Regions from separate parts of the Neobacillus sp. plas4 genome, predicted to be linked through region 2. Evidence: predicted binding sites of a transcription regulator. Region 2 holds the regulator's gene; the other holds the start of a gene.
The links. The regulator LexA, encoded in region 2, represses DNA repair genes until DNA is damaged. The targets are predictions, from matches to a motif close to CGAACATATGTTCG.
Positions count from the first base shown of each region.

Region 1: uvrB (excinuclease ABC subunit UvrB) is a predicted target of LexA. The motif match lies at 5,040-5,053, and genes of this name have one in related genera.

Region 1 covers NZ_CM170152.1:5,047,130-5,055,828, reverse strand. The annotation lists gene AC2TFD_RS25590 (S41 family peptidase) at 1-570, shown strand, start outside; gene AC2TFD_RS25585 (PDZ domain-containing protein) at 823-2,016, shown strand; gene AC2TFD_RS25580 (putative ABC transporter permease) at 2,139-2,720, shown strand; gene AC2TFD_RS25575 (ArsR/SmtB family transcription factor) at 2,845-3,213, shown strand; gene AC2TFD_RS25570 (cation diffusion facilitator family transporter) at 3,493-4,440, shown strand; gene AC2TFD_RS25565 (CsbA family protein) at 4,714-4,953, shown strand; gene uvrB (excinuclease ABC subunit UvrB) at 5,187-7,166, shown strand; gene uvrA (excinuclease ABC subunit UvrA) at 7,174-8,699, shown strand, end outside.
Region 2 covers NZ_CM170152.1:2,041,125-2,049,823, reverse strand. The annotation lists gene tkt (transketolase) at 131-2,134, opposite strand; gene AC2TFD_RS10265 (DUF896 domain-containing protein) at 2,314-2,544, opposite strand; gene AC2TFD_RS10260 (YneB family resolvase-like protein) at 2,620-3,276, opposite strand; gene yneA (cell division suppressor protein YneA) at 3,287-3,610, opposite strand; gene lexA (transcriptional repressor LexA) at 3,769-4,392, shown strand; gene glnA (type I glutamate--ammonia ligase) at 4,774-6,108, opposite strand; gene AC2TFD_RS10240 (MerR family transcriptional regulator) at 6,138-6,539, opposite strand; gene AC2TFD_RS10235 (methionine gamma-lyase family protein) at 6,689-7,951, opposite strand; gene hflX (GTPase HflX) at 7,956-8,699, opposite strand, start outside.

The DNA.
Region 1 (8,699 bases), 3.0 Mb from region 2:
TTAGCAGAGAAAAAAGAATACCCTGTTGCTGTCTTAATCAATAAAGGCAGTGCATCGGCTTCAGAGATTTTAGCAGGAGCACTGAAAGAAGCCTCAGGTTATCAGTTGGTTGGAGAGCCGACGTTTGGGAAGGGGACCGTACAGCAGGCTGTTCCAATGGGAGACGGCAGCAACATTAAGTTAACTCTTTTCAAATGGCTTACACCAGATGGAAATTGGATTCATAAGGAAGGGATTAAGCCTGACATAGAAATCAAGCAGCCAGCTATTTTTAATACCCATCCACTCCAAATCGAGGAACCACTTAAAGAAGATATGAACAATGAGCAGGTAAAAAATGCGCAAGAAATATTAGCTGGTTTAGGATTTGCTCCGGGGAGAACGGATGGTTATTTTAGCGCTGAAACAAGTACTGCGGTCAAAGCCTTTCAACAAAATAACAACTTGCAGCCAACTGGAAAAATTGATGCCAAAACAGCTGCCAAGCTTGAAGAAGAAACCATAAAAGAAATGAAAAAGGAGAAAAATGATCTCCAGCTGCAAACTGCATTACGGCTAATTGCAAAATAATCAGGGAAACAGAGGCTTATGCCTCTGTTTTTGTATGTGACAAAATTATATAATTCCTTGGGGATGAAAGAGAATTTCCGTGGAAATATTGACGAAAAATCGTTGAATTTGGAAAATGACCGTAGTTGGCTGGAGAGAATTCGACAATTAATTTATTTTTCAAGAAACTAGCAATAGGTTTTATTCTTCCAATTTGGTAAAATAATCTTTAGGGCTAGACTAATAGATTTTATAATAAGGGTGGTGACTGAATTGGTGCAAATATGGCTTATTGAGTTGTTAAAAGGTACAGGAAAACTTTTTCTGCATCCTGTTTTTTACTATCTTATTTTCCTTTCCGGAATTCTGGGAGTGTCAAGAGTTAAACGGGAACGGAAAAATTTCCATAACAGGACGTTTGATGCTTACTATGAACTTCGACAATTGTTTCCATTAGGATTAATTCTAGGACTAGTGCTATCTGTAGCTGCTGTTTTGGCGGGTTTAACTGTTCCGTTTGCTGCCATCCTTCTCACCGCAGGCTTTACGTTTTTATGGAGTTTAACAACGAATATCCGGTTAATGTCGCCAGTCTATACAGTCGGTGCTGCCTTTTTCGGGATCATCATAATCGCAGAGTATAACTGGAGCATTCCAGTCTTTGAAGGGTTATTCAAGGATATAGATGAAAAAATCTATCCTTCTGTTGTCATCCTGTTGGCACTCTTATTACTTGCAGAAGGAATTCTTATTTTAAAAAATGGAACGAAAGGAACGTCTCCAAAACTGGTGAAAAGCAGGCGCGGTCAGAGCGTTGGTGCTCATGAAGTAAAACGCTTCTGGTTATTGCCAATGTTCCTGCTAATTCCTGGGAAGGTATTGACAATGCCATTCGAGTGGTGGCCGGTCTTTCATATCGGTATGGAATCCTACTCTTTAATCCTAGTTCCGTTTGCTGTCGGATTTAGCCAGCAGATTCAAGGCATGCTGCCAAGGCAGGCGATTCAGCTGCATGGACGAAGAGTAATCACACTCGGAATCTTAGTGCTCATTTTAGCTGTTATTGGTTATTGGTATCCGCTTGTATCAATTATAGTTGCTGCTGTGGCAATTATCGGCCGTGAAATGATCTCCTTAACACTGCGGTTGAAGGATGATAATTTACCGTTTTATTTTTCAAAGAAAAACAACGGTTTAATGATTATTGGGATTATACCTGAATCACCAGCACACAAAATGGGGCTGCAAGTTGGGGAATTAATTTCAAAAATCAATGGTGTGAAAATTACTGACGAACAAGTTTTTTACGAAGCTCTGCAAAAAAATCGAGCTCATTGTAAGCTCGAGGTTTTGGATATCAATGGTGAAGTTCGATTCGTACAACGGGCATTGTATGAAGGTGACCATTATGAATTAGGTATCCTTTTTGTCCAGGATCAGAGAAAGTTTGTTGAAGAAATTAGCTAAGATAAAGTTGTGGGGAGGGGAGTCAGCTTGCTCTCTCCTTTTTGTCTTTACCGGTATATTTGTAACCACGAGTGCGAAACCTAACAGGGGAATTTATTATCCAAGAAAGGTGGTTTAGCCATATGATTAGTTTTTTAGACTTTAACTCTCCTGTGAATGTAAATTTTGATGGAATTTCCGCTGTTGTTTTTTATTTTACCATTTATTCGTTAATTGGCTGGCTATTGGAGAATACCTATAGCCTCGTCACAAAACGGAAATTTTTTAAACCGAATTTTTTTCTTGGACCTTTTAAGCCGATGTATGGTTTTGCCCCTGTTCTCTTGGTTTATTTAATCGGTCCGGAAACAAGTTGGCCAGTTATTTTGTTACTATGTTTTTTTATTCCTACCTTTATAGAGTACGTCAGCGGGGCACTACTACAGAAATGTTTCCAACGTCAATGGTGGGATTATTCTGATATGCCGCTGCAAGTTCAAGGTCATATCTGCCTGCCATTTTCTCTTTGTTGGATTCTGCTCTCTTTTGCCTGTATCAAATGGATTCATCCTGTCATTATTTCTGCTTATAAAGTCTCCGAATTACTATGGGCATGGATTTGGCCGGCAATTATATTGTATTTTATTGCAGAGCTTACATTATCGATTCGCAGACATTCAGTCCATGCTTTGGAAGAAGCAGAATCGCCCAATCCAATTCAATAAAGAAAAACTCTCCTTCTGTTTAATAAGAAGGAGTTTTTTTTGAAAAAATAAAAAAGATTGACATTCAAACTTTGATTTGAATATCATATAATCAAATAAAGATTTGAATGTATGAGGTGATGGAATGAAGGAACGTGATATTTGTGAGGTTACCTGTGTTGATACACACAAAACCACAAGAATGCAGCCTTTAGTTGAAAAAAGCAATATTGTTGAGGTCACAAAGCTTTTTAAAGCCTTATCAGATGAAACACGAATGAAAATCGCTTATGCACTTACCATGGAAAACGAGCTGTGTGTTTGTGATGTGGCTAATATTGTTGGAGCAACAACGGCGACAGCTTCCCACCATTTGCGCCACCTGAATGGCTTGGGGCTTGCAAAATACCGTAAAGAAGGGAAATTAGTCTATTACTCCCTTGATGATGATCATGTAAAACAATTAATTCATATTGCCTTCGAACATCAGGAAGAAGTATCCAGTCGAAGGTAGGAATGTATTACAAAGGCTATTTTCGTAAATATTGTTGTTAAAATCTTAAAGCCGATTTTAACTTTGTTAAAATCCTAAAACCGATTTTAACTTGGAAATAGCTATTTTGAGCTATAGAATTTAGTTTGCTGGCTCTTTTCTTATTAAATGCTGTTTTCTGCAGAAACTTCGCACAATCATAAAATTTTGTTCCAAAAAGGAACAGAGCTTAAGAAAAGAGCATTACAAAAAAGAGATAAGAGAAAACTAAGAGACAACTCTAGTTGGGAGAGGATATTTATGGGACATCATCATCACCATGGACACTCTCATGGGCATTCACATGGTCACGGACATGGACATGGGCATTCACATTCTAGTAATAAAAAAGCATTACTGAGTTCTTTTATTATAATTGCTGTTTTTATGGTGGTTGAGGTTATCGGCGGAATTCTAACAAATAGCTTAGCTTTATTATCGGACGCCGGTCACATGCTTAGCGATGCGGCAGCCCTAGGATTAAGCTATTTTGCAATTAAATTAGGAGAAAAACAAGTATCACAGGAAAAAACCTATGGTTACAAGCGTTTTGAAATCATTGCCGCTGCTTTAAATGGGCTCACTCTTATCATCATTTCCTTATATATCTTTTATGAAGCGTTTCAGCGCTTCTTTGCTCCGCCTGAGGTGCAAAGTACAGGGATGCTGATTGTATCCGTAACAGGTTTAGTGGTTAACATTATCGCAGCCTGGATTCTAATGAGTGGTGACAAGGATGATAACCTAAATGTTCGAAGTGCGTTTTTACATGTACTGGGAGACATGCTGGGCTCTGTTGGAGCTATTGTCGCAGCCTTGTTGATTATGTTCTTCGGCTGGACCATTGCTGACCCAATTGCCAGTGTGATTGTCGCGGTATTAATCATTATCAGCGGTTTTCGTGTTACCCGGGATTCCTTCCATATCCTAATGGAAGGTGCACCATCCCAAATTGACATTCAGCAGGTTAAACAAGCCCTCAGTAAAATCCCGCTTGTTAAGGAAGTTCATGATTTACACATCTGGACCATTACTTCTGGGTATCCGGTATTAAGCTGTCATATTACGATTTTAGATGAAGCCGTCCATGATGATATTCTGGCTCGTTCACAAAAAATTCTTCATGATGAATTTCATATCGAGCATAGTACTATTCAAGTCGAAAAAGCTGAAATTGGCTGCCCGAGCCCGCATGGAAATTGCAATTAATTTAATAAAGGCTGTGTTCGTAAAGATTGTTGTTAAAATCTTAAAGCCGATTTTAACGTGGTAATAGATATTTTGCACTTTAGAATATATTTTGCAGGCTCTTTTCTTATTAATTTACTCTATTTCTTGCACTAACTTAGTACAATTATTAATTCTTGTTCCTAAAATCAACAAAGTTTAAGAAAAGAGCTTGAAAAATACAGCTAATTTATTGCAATTTTGTGAATAAATTTCTAAAATAGATAGACAGAAACAAATGAATGAGGTGTACCCATGGAAGAGGTTTTTAGATACTTGTCGGCGTTTATATTGCCAGGATTGCTCGTGCTGCTATTTACCCGGGTCACTTATAATCGCTACATTGGTCTTGCATTAACCGTTGGACTCATTGCTGCTTCTGTTTATAAAGGTTATACCAACACCTTTCCACTTATTGTAATAGATGCATTTTCCTTAACAGCCGGTTTCTGGCTCGCAGCTAAGATGAAGCAAAGAGTCCTCAAAAAAACGTAGCTTCATTCAAAAATCAAAGTCTGTCAATAAAATGGCAGGCTTTTTTTGCTTTTAATATAAATAAACTTAATAATCTACGAGAAAATCGAATGTAGGTTCGCATATTGTTGGTTAGTTTTTAGGATATTGTGTTAGAATGATACTATTAGATGTAAGAGGAGCACTTTCCGGCACCATCCCGGACTTTTTGCATGTTGAAAAGCCAGAAAGTGTGTGAATCGGGAGGGAATTTTGTGAAGGACCAATTTGAATTAGTTTCGAAATACTCGCCCCAAGGTGATCAACCGGAAGCGATCCGTCAATTAGTTCAGGGAATTAATGAGGACAAGCGTTATCAGACGCTGCTTGGTGCCACCGGAACGGGAAAGACTTTTACTGTTTCCAATGTAATTAAAGAAGTAAATAAGCCGACACTTGTGATCGCTCATAATAAAACATTAGCGGGGCAGCTTTATAGCGAATTCAAGGAGTTTTTCCCAAATAATGCTGTTGAGTATTTTGTCAGTTACTATGATTACTTTCAGCCTGAAGCCTACGTTCCATCGACAGATACATTTATTGAAAAAGATGCGAGTATAAACGATGAAATTGATAAGCTTCGTCACTCGGCGACCTCCTCCTTGTTTGAGCGGAAAGATGTCATCATTATCGCTAGTGTATCGTGTATTTATGGTCTCGGTTCACCTGAAGAATACAAGGAGATGGTACTTTCTTTAAGAACAGGTATGGAAATTGAGCGTAACAAGCTGCTTCACCGTTTGGTGGATATTCAATATGAAAGAAACGATATTGATTTTAAGCGTGGTACGTTCCGTGTTCGTGGCGATATTGTGGAAATATTCCCTGTTTCGCGTGATGAGCATTGTGTCCGCGTAGAATTTTTTGGAGATGAAATTGATCGCATTCGCGAAGTAGATGCTTTAACAGGAGAAATCATTGGTGAACGTGAGCATATCGCCATTTTCCCTGCATCCCACTTCGTCACTAGAGAAGAAAAAATGCGATTGGCGATTGAGAACATTGAAAAAGAACTCGAAGAACGTTTGGAAGAATTGCGTGATGAGAATAAATTGCTCGAAGCACAGCGGATAGAACAGCGGACTCGCTACGATCTCGAAATGATGCGTGAAATGGGTTTTTGTTCAGGTATTGAGAACTACTCACGCCATCTGACTCTGAGACCAGCAGGCTCCACGCCATATACGCTCCTCGATTATTTTCCAGAAGATTTTCTTCTCATTGTTGACGAATCGCATGTTACATTACCTCAAGTAAGGGGAATGTTCAATGGTGACCGAGCACGAAAACAGGTGCTTGTTGACTTCGGATTCCGTCTTCCGTCAGCGCTAGATAACCGGCCGTTGACTTTTGATGAATTTGAAAAGCATATTCACAATGCAATCTTTGTTTCGGCAACACCAGGACCATTTGAGCTTGAGCATACTCCAGAAATGGTTCAGCAAATCATTCGTCCTACAGGTTTATTGGATCCAACCATTGAAGTGCGCCCTATTGAGGGACAAATTGACGACATCATTGGTGAAATTCAGGAGCGAATCAAGAAGAATGAACGTGTATTGATTACGACTTTAACAAAGAAAATGTCAGAGGACTTAACGGATTATCTGAAAGAAATCGGTATTAAAGTTCAATATTTGCATTCTGAAGTCAAAACACTTGAACGTATTGAAATCATTCGTGAGCTGCGGCTCGGTAAATACGATGTTCTTGTCGGGATTAACCTTCTAAGAGAAGGTCTCGATATTCCAGAGGTTTCTCTCATTACCATTTTGGATGCCGATAAAGAAGGGTTCCTCCGTTCGGAACGTTCATTAATCCAAACTATTGGCCGTGCGGCTCGTAACGCCAATGGCCATGTCATCCTGTATGCGGATAAAATGACAAATTCGATGGAAATAGCAATTAATGTAACAAGAGAGCGTCGGAGAATTCAAGAAGAATATAATAAAAAGCACGGCATTACGCCAATGACCATTCAAAAGGGAATTCGGGAGTCGATTCGAGCCACTCATGCTGCCGAAGAACAGGAAGACTACAAACCATCCGCAGCCTTTGGTAAGATGTCGAAGAAAGAAAAAGATAAGCTAATAGCCACGATGGAAAAGGAAATGAAAACAGAAGCAAAGGCGCTTAATTTTGAGCGAGCGGCCGAACTTCGTGATTTATTATTAGAGTTAAAAGCGGAAGGATGACGTAACCATGGCGATGGATAAATTAATTGTAAAAGGCGCCAGAGCCCATAATTTAAAAAATGTAGATGTCGCCATTCCGAGGGATAAGCTTGTTGTATTAACAGGACTTTCTGGTTCAGGAAAGTCCTCTTTGGCTTTTGATACGATTTATGCAGAAGGACAACGGCGCTACGTAGAATCACTCTCGGCTTATGCACGGCAATTCCTGGGACAAATGGATAAACCGGACGTCGATTCCATTGAAGGACTATCTCCAGCGATTTCAATAGATCAAAAAACAACAAGCAAGAACCCTCGTTCAACCGTAGGAACGGTGACGGAAATTTATGATTACTTGCGATTACTTTTTGCCCGTGTTGGAAGACCGACCTGTCCAATCCACAACATTGAAATTTCTTCGCAAACGATTGAGCAAATGGTCGACCGTATTTTGGAGTATCCAGAACGAACAAAAATGCAGATCCTTGCTCCAATTATATCGGGTCGAAAAGGGATGCATGTTAAAGTATTAGAAGATATAAAAAAACAAGGCTTTGTGCGTGTTCGTATAGATGGAGAAATGCTCGACCTTGGAGATGAGATTGAATTAGATAAAAATAAAAAACATTCGATTGAGGTTGTTGTTGACCGGATCGTCGTCAAAGAGGGCATGTCCGCTAGGATTGCAGATTCTCTTGAATCGGCCTTACGCCTTGGTGAAGGTAAAGTGCTCGTCGATGTCATTGGTGAAGAGGAACTCCTTTTCAGCGAAAACCATGCCTGTCCTCACTGTGGTTTTTCAATTGGGGAATTAGAACCTCGGATGTTTTCGTTCAATAGTCCTTTTGGTGCCTGCTCAGAGTGTGACGGACTTGGTTCCAAGCTCGAGGTAGATGTTGACCTAGTGATACCCAATAAGGATTTATCTTTGAAACAGCATGCCATTGCCCCATGGGAGCCGACGAGTTCACAGTATTATCCGCAGCTGCTCGAGGCTGTTTGTAACCATTATGGTGTTGATATGGATATACCGTTCAAGGACATCCCAAATCATCTTATAGAAAAAGTTCTTTATGGAGTAAAAGGTGATAAAATTTATTTCCGTTATGAGAATGATTGGGGACAAGTTCGTGAAGGGCATATTGAATTTGAGGGCGTCATCCGTAATGTAGAGCGCCGTTACAAGGAGACAAGCTCTGATTATATTCGTGAGCAAATGGAGAAATACATGGGTGAACAGCCGTGTCCGACCTGTAAAGGCAATCGGTTGAAAAAAGAGAGCTTAGCTGTGTTAATCTCTGGACGTCATATTTCTCAACTAACACATTTATCAATTGAAGAAACCTATGATTTTTTTAAAAGCATATCCTTATCGGAAAAAGAAATGCAGATAGGCAAGCTGATATTTAATGAGATTCATGAGCGCCTAGGTTTCCTCATGAATGTAGGACTCGATTACTTAAGTCTTGGCCGTGCATCAGGGACTCTCTCTGGAGGAGAAGCGCAGCGTATTCGTTTGGCAACCCAAATTGGTTCAAAGTTAACAGGCGTACT
Region 2 (8,699 bases):
ATACATAAAATATACAAATTTTATTATATCTTACAAATATTTGGACTGTCTCTTAGCCAAGAAAATTCATGTAATGTTCGAAAATCAAAAAAAGAGAACGGCATGTGCCGTTCTCTTTAAGTAGTTCTAATTACTGAAGAAGTGCCTTCACGCGTGCAACTACATTGTTAACACTGAAGCCGTATTCTTCCATAATTTTTTCTCCTGGTGCAGATGCGCCGAATGTATCAATCGCTAATACATCGCCTTCATCACCAGTGTATTTATGCCAGCCCATTGAAGAACCAACTTCAATTCCAAGACGCTTTTTCACATTCTTAGGAAGTACTGTGTTTTTGTATTCCTGAGATTGCTGCTCAAAACGATCCCATGATGGCATGCTTACAACAGAAACATGAACTCCTTCACCAGCTAAAGCTTTTTGTGCTTCAACAGCTAGACTAACCTCTGAACCAGAAGCTAGGATTAAAGCGTCTGGAGTTTCTCTCTCGGAAGGAGAAACCACATAAGCACCTTTGGAGACGCCTTCGTAAGCATTTTTGTCTGTATCTTTAAGAGTTGGTAAATCCTGACGAGTTAACACTAAAGCAGTTGGTTTGTTTGTAGACTCAACTGCAAGCTTCCACGCAGCAGCAGTCTCATTACCATCAGCTGGACGAATAATAGAAAGACCTGGCATTGCACGTAAAGCCGCAAGTTGTTCAACAGGCTCGTGTGTAGGTCCATCTTCCCCAACCGCAATACTGTCATGCGTAAATACATACGTAACAGGTAATCCCATGATAGCAGCTAGACGGATAGCAGGACGCAGGTAGTCAGAGAACACGAAGAAAGTTCCTCCGAAAATTTTCACTCCGCCATGTAAGGCGATACCATTCATGGCAGCACCCATTGCAAATTCACGTACACCGAACCAGATATTTCGGTTCTCATAGCTGCCTGGTGCATAATCGCCTGTTCCTTTGATCATGGTTTTATTAGAACCAGCAAGGTCAGCAGAACCACCCATAAAAATAGGTAGATTTTTTGCAATGCCATTTAGAGCTTCACCAGAAGATGCACGGCTAGCTAGGGCTTTGCCTTCACTATATACTGGAATGTCTTTGTCCCAGCCTTCAGGCAATTCATTTCTTAATGCTGCTTCTAATTGATTTGCTAATTCTGGATATTCATTCTTATATTGTGCAAATAAGTCGTTCCATTCTTTTTCCTTCTTCGAACCATTTTCAACGATAAGGTTCTTGAAGTTATCATAAACCTCCTGTGGCACATGGAAATCTTCTTCAAACGTCCATTTATATGCTTCTTTTGTCAGCTTTAATTCTTCTGCTCCAAGTGGAGAGCCATGGACACTAGAAGTTCCAGCGCGGTTTGGAGAACCATAACCAATCACAGTTCTAACTTCAATCATAGTTGGACGATCTAAATCGTTTCTAGCTTCTTCTAAAGCCTTTGCGATTTCTGCTAAATTGTTGCCGTCCTCTACTCGAAGGTATTGCCAGCCGTATGATAAGAAACGGTTCTTAACACTTTCAGAGAAGGATTTATTTAAATCACCATCTAATGAAATATCATTGGAATCGTATAAAACAACTAAACGTCCAAGTTTTAAATGTCCAGCTAGAGAAGCCGCCTCTGCTGATACACCTTCCATTAAGTCTCCATCACCACAAATACTATATGTATAATGGTTTACAATTTCGAAATTCTCTTTATTATAGACGCTAGCTGTATGACGTTCTGCCATTGCCATACCCACAGCCATTGCAATACCCTGTCCAAGAGGACCAGTTGTTGCTTCGACACCTTCAGTATGTTTATACTCTGGATGTCCAGGAGTTTTACTTCCCCATTGGCGGAATTGTTTTAAGTCATCCATAGAAAGATTGTAACCAGATAAATGAAGCATGCTGTATAATAAAGCAGATCCATGGCCTGCAGATAATACAAATCTGTCACGGTTAAACCACTCTGGATTTTTTGGATTATGGTTCATAAAACGAGTCCATAATGCGTAAGTCATTGGTGCAGCACCCATTGGCAAACCTGGATGCCCTGAATTTGCTTTTTCGATCATATCAATCGATAGTGTACGAATAGATGTTACGGACAAATCATCAATAGTTTCAAACATGTAAATAATCACTCCTGTTTCAATAGGATAATAATAACACCCTTAATATTATAGTTCAGCGGGCATTAATTCAACAATTAATTTGATTACTAAACAAATTAATTTACTTTCATTTTATTATTTTTACACACAAAGGGAGACAATATGTAAATAGGAAAAACAAAAAGTTTTTCCATTGATTAATGAAGATTATATTTTTTTCTATCTTTTATCTTTTTAGGTGTTACATCTTTACCTTCTGGATCAATAAAAGTTGTATTTGTTAATGTATCTAACATAGAGCTGCGGAAAGTGGTTAAATACTCACTTCTTAGTTTTGATTGTTCCTTTGCTTCTGCTTCTGTTAATCCAGTTACTTTGGCTTTTCTGGCTAGTTCATTGATTCTAGCCATTTTTTCTTTTGAGAGCATGTAAAACCCGCCTTTCGAATATCTTCGCAAAAATTGATTTTACTAAAAAAAAGACCATCTGACAAGGCAAATGGTCTATTGTTCCTCTGACTCAATAGATTCTTGGAATTCTTGATAACGTCTGTGAACAGTTGCTTTTGATATAGTATATCCAAAACCCCTTAATGTAGCAGCTATCTCTGCAAACGTTAACTTGTTTTTTCGAAGCCGGATAATCTCCTCAACCGGAACCTCTATTTTCTCTCTGCCTGAATTCGACTCGAGGTTTTTTAGATTTTTCTCAGGCTTATACCCTTGAGCAACTGCTCTTTTCATTCCCCGCTTAATCTTAATATTATGTAGCTTTCTCTGGTATTCCTCTACCATTCCTACGATTTTTAATACCATTGAATCACTTTCAGACAGTTGCAGCTCACCATTATGAGAAATGCTATAAAGCTTTACTTCTTCTTTTAATATACAGTGCAAGAGAGCAATTTTCGCATTTCCTCTTCCAAGTCTTGTCTCATCCTGAATTAGCACAGCCTGTATCGTTTTTTCTTTCAATATATCTAATAACTCTAAGATCCCATCTCGTTCTAGGTCATAACCGCTGGCTTGCTCTCTAATTATGGAGACAACATTGAAACGATGCTGACTGGCAAGCTGTACAAGTTCCTCTTCCTGACGTTTTAATGAGGTTTCCTGGGTTTCTTTGTTGGTACTAACTCGGCAGTATATTATTGCATTCATCATCGGACTTTTACTCTCCAGCTGCACTTGCATATTCAGTTAAAGAACCTACTTCATAGTTTACAGGGATGATAATTTCTTCACCTGGATAAATTCTATCTCCTTCTATTTCGTTATGCTGTTTAACCCAACTGATAAATTCGGTATTTGAGTAAGAATGAAGTTCAGAATATTGGTTGGAGATTTCCCAAAGGGAGTCGCCTTCAAATACGGTAATTGTCAAGAACTTTTCTTCTACATTCGAATTAAAACGTATTGATAAAATAAAACTTAATGTACAGCTCAAGATAATAAGTACTATTGCAAAAGAGTATTTCTCCCATAAATTTTTCATCATATAACCCCTATTCAGAATGTATGTTCGTTTATATGTTTTCATTATAATCCGAACATTTGTTTGTTGTCAACAAAAATTCGAACTTATGTTTGTATAAAAAATACCAACATGCTATAATAAATTAAATAATTAAATAGGGCGAGGTGTATCTTATTATGACAAAAATATCTAAGCGACAGCAGGATATCCTTGAATTTATCAAAGGGGAAGTAAAGAAGAAGGGCTATCCACCATCCGTAAGAGAAATTGGAGAAGCAGTAGGACTTGCTTCAAGTTCTACCGTTCATGGTCATTTAGCACGTTTGGAAAGCAAAGGACTAATTCGAAGAGATCCAACAAAACCAAGAGCAATTGAAATACTAGAATCGGATGCAATTGCAAATATCCCAAGAAATAATGTTGTTAACGTGCCGATTGTAGGTAAAGTTACTGCCGGACTTCCTATTACCGCTATTGAGAATGTAGAAGAGTTCTTTCCGCTGCCTGAGAGTCTAGCACCAGCAGATGAACAAGTTTTTATGCTAGAAATCATGGGTGAGAGTATGATAGAAGCCGGAATTCTCGATGGAGATTACGTAATCGTGAGACAGCAGCAAACTGCGAACAATGGAGATATCGTTGTCGCCATGACAGAAGAAGACGAAGCGACATGTAAGAGATTCTTCAAAGAAAAAGATTTCATTCGCTTGCAGCCTGAAAATTCTACAATGGATCCGATAATTTTGAGAAATGTATCTATTCTGGGGAAAGTTATTGGGGTTTATCGTCATATACATTAATCATTTGGGAGCAGCCACGTTTGTGGCTGCTCTTTTTTATTTGGTGTTGTTATTGATTATTAAGACGGGAATTAATAAGAGACCTCCGGTTGTATAGGCCACAATCTCGAGGTGATTCTTACCTTAATTGAAAAATTCAAGTTTTATGGGCACAATCACGGCGTGATTCTTACCTTAATTGTAAATTTCCAGTTTTACGGGCACAATCATGACGTGATTCTTACCTTAATTGTAAATTTCCAGTTTTACGGGCACAATCATGGCGTGATTCTTACCTTAATTGAAGAATATCACTTTTACGGGGCACAATGGTGAAACAATCCACTTACATTAACAAAAAAAAACCCAGTATGGACTATATCCACACTGGGTTTGAGTATTTTAGTACATGCTCAAATACTGGTCGCGTTCCCAAGGGTGTACTACTGTGCGGAACATATCCCACTCAATCTCTTTTGCTTCAACAAAGTGTTCGAAGATGTGCTCTCCTAAACCTGCAACAATCACTTCATCAGCCTTTAATTGTTCTAAAGCTTCTGCTAGAGTTGCTGGAAGATCGAGGATCCCTTCTTCAATTCTTTCTTCCTTACTCATTACATAGATGTTACGGTCAACTGGAGCCGGAGGAGTCATTTTATTTTTAATTCCATCTAAACCAGCTTTTAATAGTACAGCCATCGCCAGGTATGGGTTAGCGGCTGGGTCAACGCTTCTTACTTCTACACGAGTGCTTAATCCGCGAGAAGATGGAATACGAATTAATGGTGAACGGTTTCTAGCAGACCAAGCAACATAGCAAGGTGCTTCATAGCCAGGAACCAGACGCTTATAAGAGTTTACTGTCGGATTGGTAATAGCTGTAAAGTTCGGTGAATGCTTAAGGATACCAGCGATAAATTGACGAGCTGTATCACTCATTTCAAGGTCGCCTGTTGGCTCATAGAATGCGTTTTTGCCATTGGTAAATAATGAAAGATTCATGTGCATTCCAGATCCATTCACTCCGTATAATGGTTTTGGCATGAACGTCGCATGTAAGCCGTGTTTACGAGCAATTGTTTTAACTACTAATTTGAATGTTTGAATTTGGTCACATGCTGTTAAAGCATCAGCATACTTAAAGTCGATTTCGTGCTGACCTGGTGCTACTTCATGGTGAGAAGCTTCAATTTCAAAGCCCATTTCTTCTAACTCTAGTACGATATCACGACGGCAGTTTTCACCTAAATCAGTTGGAGCTAGATCGAAGTATCCGCCTTGGTCGTTCAATTCTAATGAAGGCTCACCTTTTTCGTCTAATTTAAATAAGAAGAATTCAGGCTCAGGTCCTAAGTTAAAGTCTGTAAATCCTAGTTCTTCCATTTCTTTTAATACTCTTCTTAAGTTACTTCGTGGATCGCCATCAAATGGTTTTCCTTCTGGAGTGTAGATATCACAGATTAAACGAGCAACTTTTCCTTTTTCAGCTGTCCACGGGAATACTACCCAAGTATTTAAATCAGGAACAAGGTGCATATCAGATTCTTCAATACGCACAAATCCTTCGATAGATGAACCATCAAACATCATTTTATTATCTAATGCCTTTTCTAATTGGCTGACTGGAATCTCTACATTTTTAATCGTTCCTAAAATATCAGTGAACTGCAACCGAATAAACTTAACATTTTCTTCTTGTGCTAACTGCTTAATATCTTCTCTTGTATACTTTGCCATCCTTATTACCTCCAAAATTTAATTTTAACTTAATGGAAAAATCGTGACATATCTCCTTGTCTGAGTGACGAACGATTGAATCTTCCAGAATGTTGTAATTCGTGTCGGAGCAAATTTCGCAACTGATCGTCTGTTAACTCCTGCTTGGCTTTTTCGGCCTGTTGCTGAATCACATTGGACTGTTGATCTTTTATGAGGATAAGCTGTTTAATTCCAGCCATATTCACACCTTGATCAATGAGATCCTTAATTTCTAGTAGTCTATCAATATCGTTTAAACTAAAGAGTCTTCTATTCCCATCAGTTCTAGCTGGAGAAATCAATTGGTGCTCTTCGTAATATCGAATTTGTCTGGCAGTTAGTTCAGTCAGCTGCATAACAGTTCCAATTGGGAATAAAGGCATCGAGCGGCGTATTTCTTTTCCACTCATTCAATTTCTCCTCTCCTCTTACTGATTTATATTGTTATTATATTTCGTGTAAGAAAAGATGTCAATCCTATGTTAGGTTTTCTAACATGGTTTTTCCAAAAAAAAGAATAACTACGTTAGTTATTCTTTGCATCCATTATTATTTCAATTCAAATTAGATTTTTTTGTATTAAAGAGTCTACGGCAATACAAACGGCCATTTTGACATGTGCATAGGTTAGCCCGCCTTGAACATAAGCTACATAAGGAGGTCTTATTGGTCCGTCTGCTGTCAACTCGATACTTGCACCTTGGATGAATGTTCCCGCAGCCATGATCACATCATCCTCATATCCTGGCATATACGCTGGATAGGCTGTTACATGAGAATTAATCGGCGAAGCAAATTGAATAGCCTGACAAAAAGCTATCATTTTATCTTTATCATCAAATTGAACCGATTGAATTAAATCCGTACGGTAAGAATCCCATTTAGGATAAGAATTCATCCCTAATTTTTCTAGAAATGCTGCTGTAAAAACCGCTCCTTTTAAGGCTTGACCAACAACATGCGGTGCTAAAAAGAAACCTTGATACATTTCTTGAAGGCTGTAAATGGAAGCACCAGCCTCAGCACCAATGCCTGGCGATGTCATTCGGTAAGAACAGGCTTCAACATATTGTTTCTTCCCTACAATATACCCACCAGTCTTCACAATTCCTCCGCCAGGATTTTTAATTAATGAACCTGCCATCAAATCGGCTCCCACGTGACACGGTTCCAATTCCTCAACGAATTCTCCGTAGCAATTATCTACAAAAACCACGACATCTTCTTTTATTTCCTTTACAAACGAAATCATCTCTTTGATTTCAGCAATCGTAAAGGAAGGACGGGTTGCATAGCCCTTTGAGCGTTGGATGCCGATCATTTTGGTATTACTTTTGATTTTGTCAGCAACCTGATTCCAGTCAATCGATCCCTTATCCGACAGCTCCACACTATCATAGGAAATTCCAAACTCCTTTAACGACCCCACTCCATTGCCGCGAATTCCAACAATCTCCTCAAGCGTGTCATACGGTTTGCCTGTTATATAAAGAAGTTCATCGCCAGGGCGAAGGATACCAAACAAAGAGATTGATATTGCATGCGTCCCTGAGATAATTTGCGGACGAACTAGACCTGCTTCTGCACCAAATACATCTGCATAAATAAGTTCTAATGTATCTCTGCCGATATCATCATAGCCATAACCCGTTGAAGGAATAAAGTGAGAATCGCTAACTCGGTGCTCTTGATAACTTTTCAAAACTCGAAATTGATTGCTTTCAATTCTTTCATCTATCTCTTTATGTACGTTACCAATTTGTTGTTCTACACCACGTACAATTTGTTGAAGCTTTTCCCCATTTTTTAACTGTTGAAACATACTGTTACTCCATTCTCGTTTTGTATTTCAGTAATTGTCCGGAAATTTGATGATCTGGCAATGCAAATCCTCTGCATTGATAAAGCTCATTTTCTTCATCAAAAACCAGTTCTCTTACAATTGTCTCATTCTTTAATTGTGCAATCAGCTTCCCTTCTGTTGAAGGAATCCTGACTTGATACTGATCCATCATTTCAATCATTACTTTTTCAATTTTTCTTTTTAATTCATTGCGGTCCTCTTTGTTGAAGGCACTTACGAAAATAAGAGGATGGTTCGTTGTTGGTACAAAATCAGGATGTTTAATATCTCTCTTATTATAAACCGTTATCTGAGGGATGTCCTTCACTTCTAAGTCCTCAAGCAGCTTATTTACTGTTTTTTCATGCTGAAAGTAGTCCGCATTTGACATATCAACGACATGTAAAAGCAGATCTGCTTCTTTTACTTCTTCCAGAGTCGAACGAAATGCTGCAATTAGTGCAGTTGGAAGGTCTTGAATGAAACCTACAGTATCGGTAACCAAGGTTTGAAAACCACTCGGTAATACCAACTTTCTTGTCATCGGATCCAAGGTAGCAAATAATTGATTCTCCTCATAGGAATCCGCTTCGGATAGACGATTAAAAAGAGTTGATTTACCTGCGTTCGTATAGCCGACAATCGCAATTTGGAATGTTTTGTTTTTCTTCCTTCTTTCACGGTAACGATCCCGATGTTGAACAATGACCGCCAATTGATTCTTAAT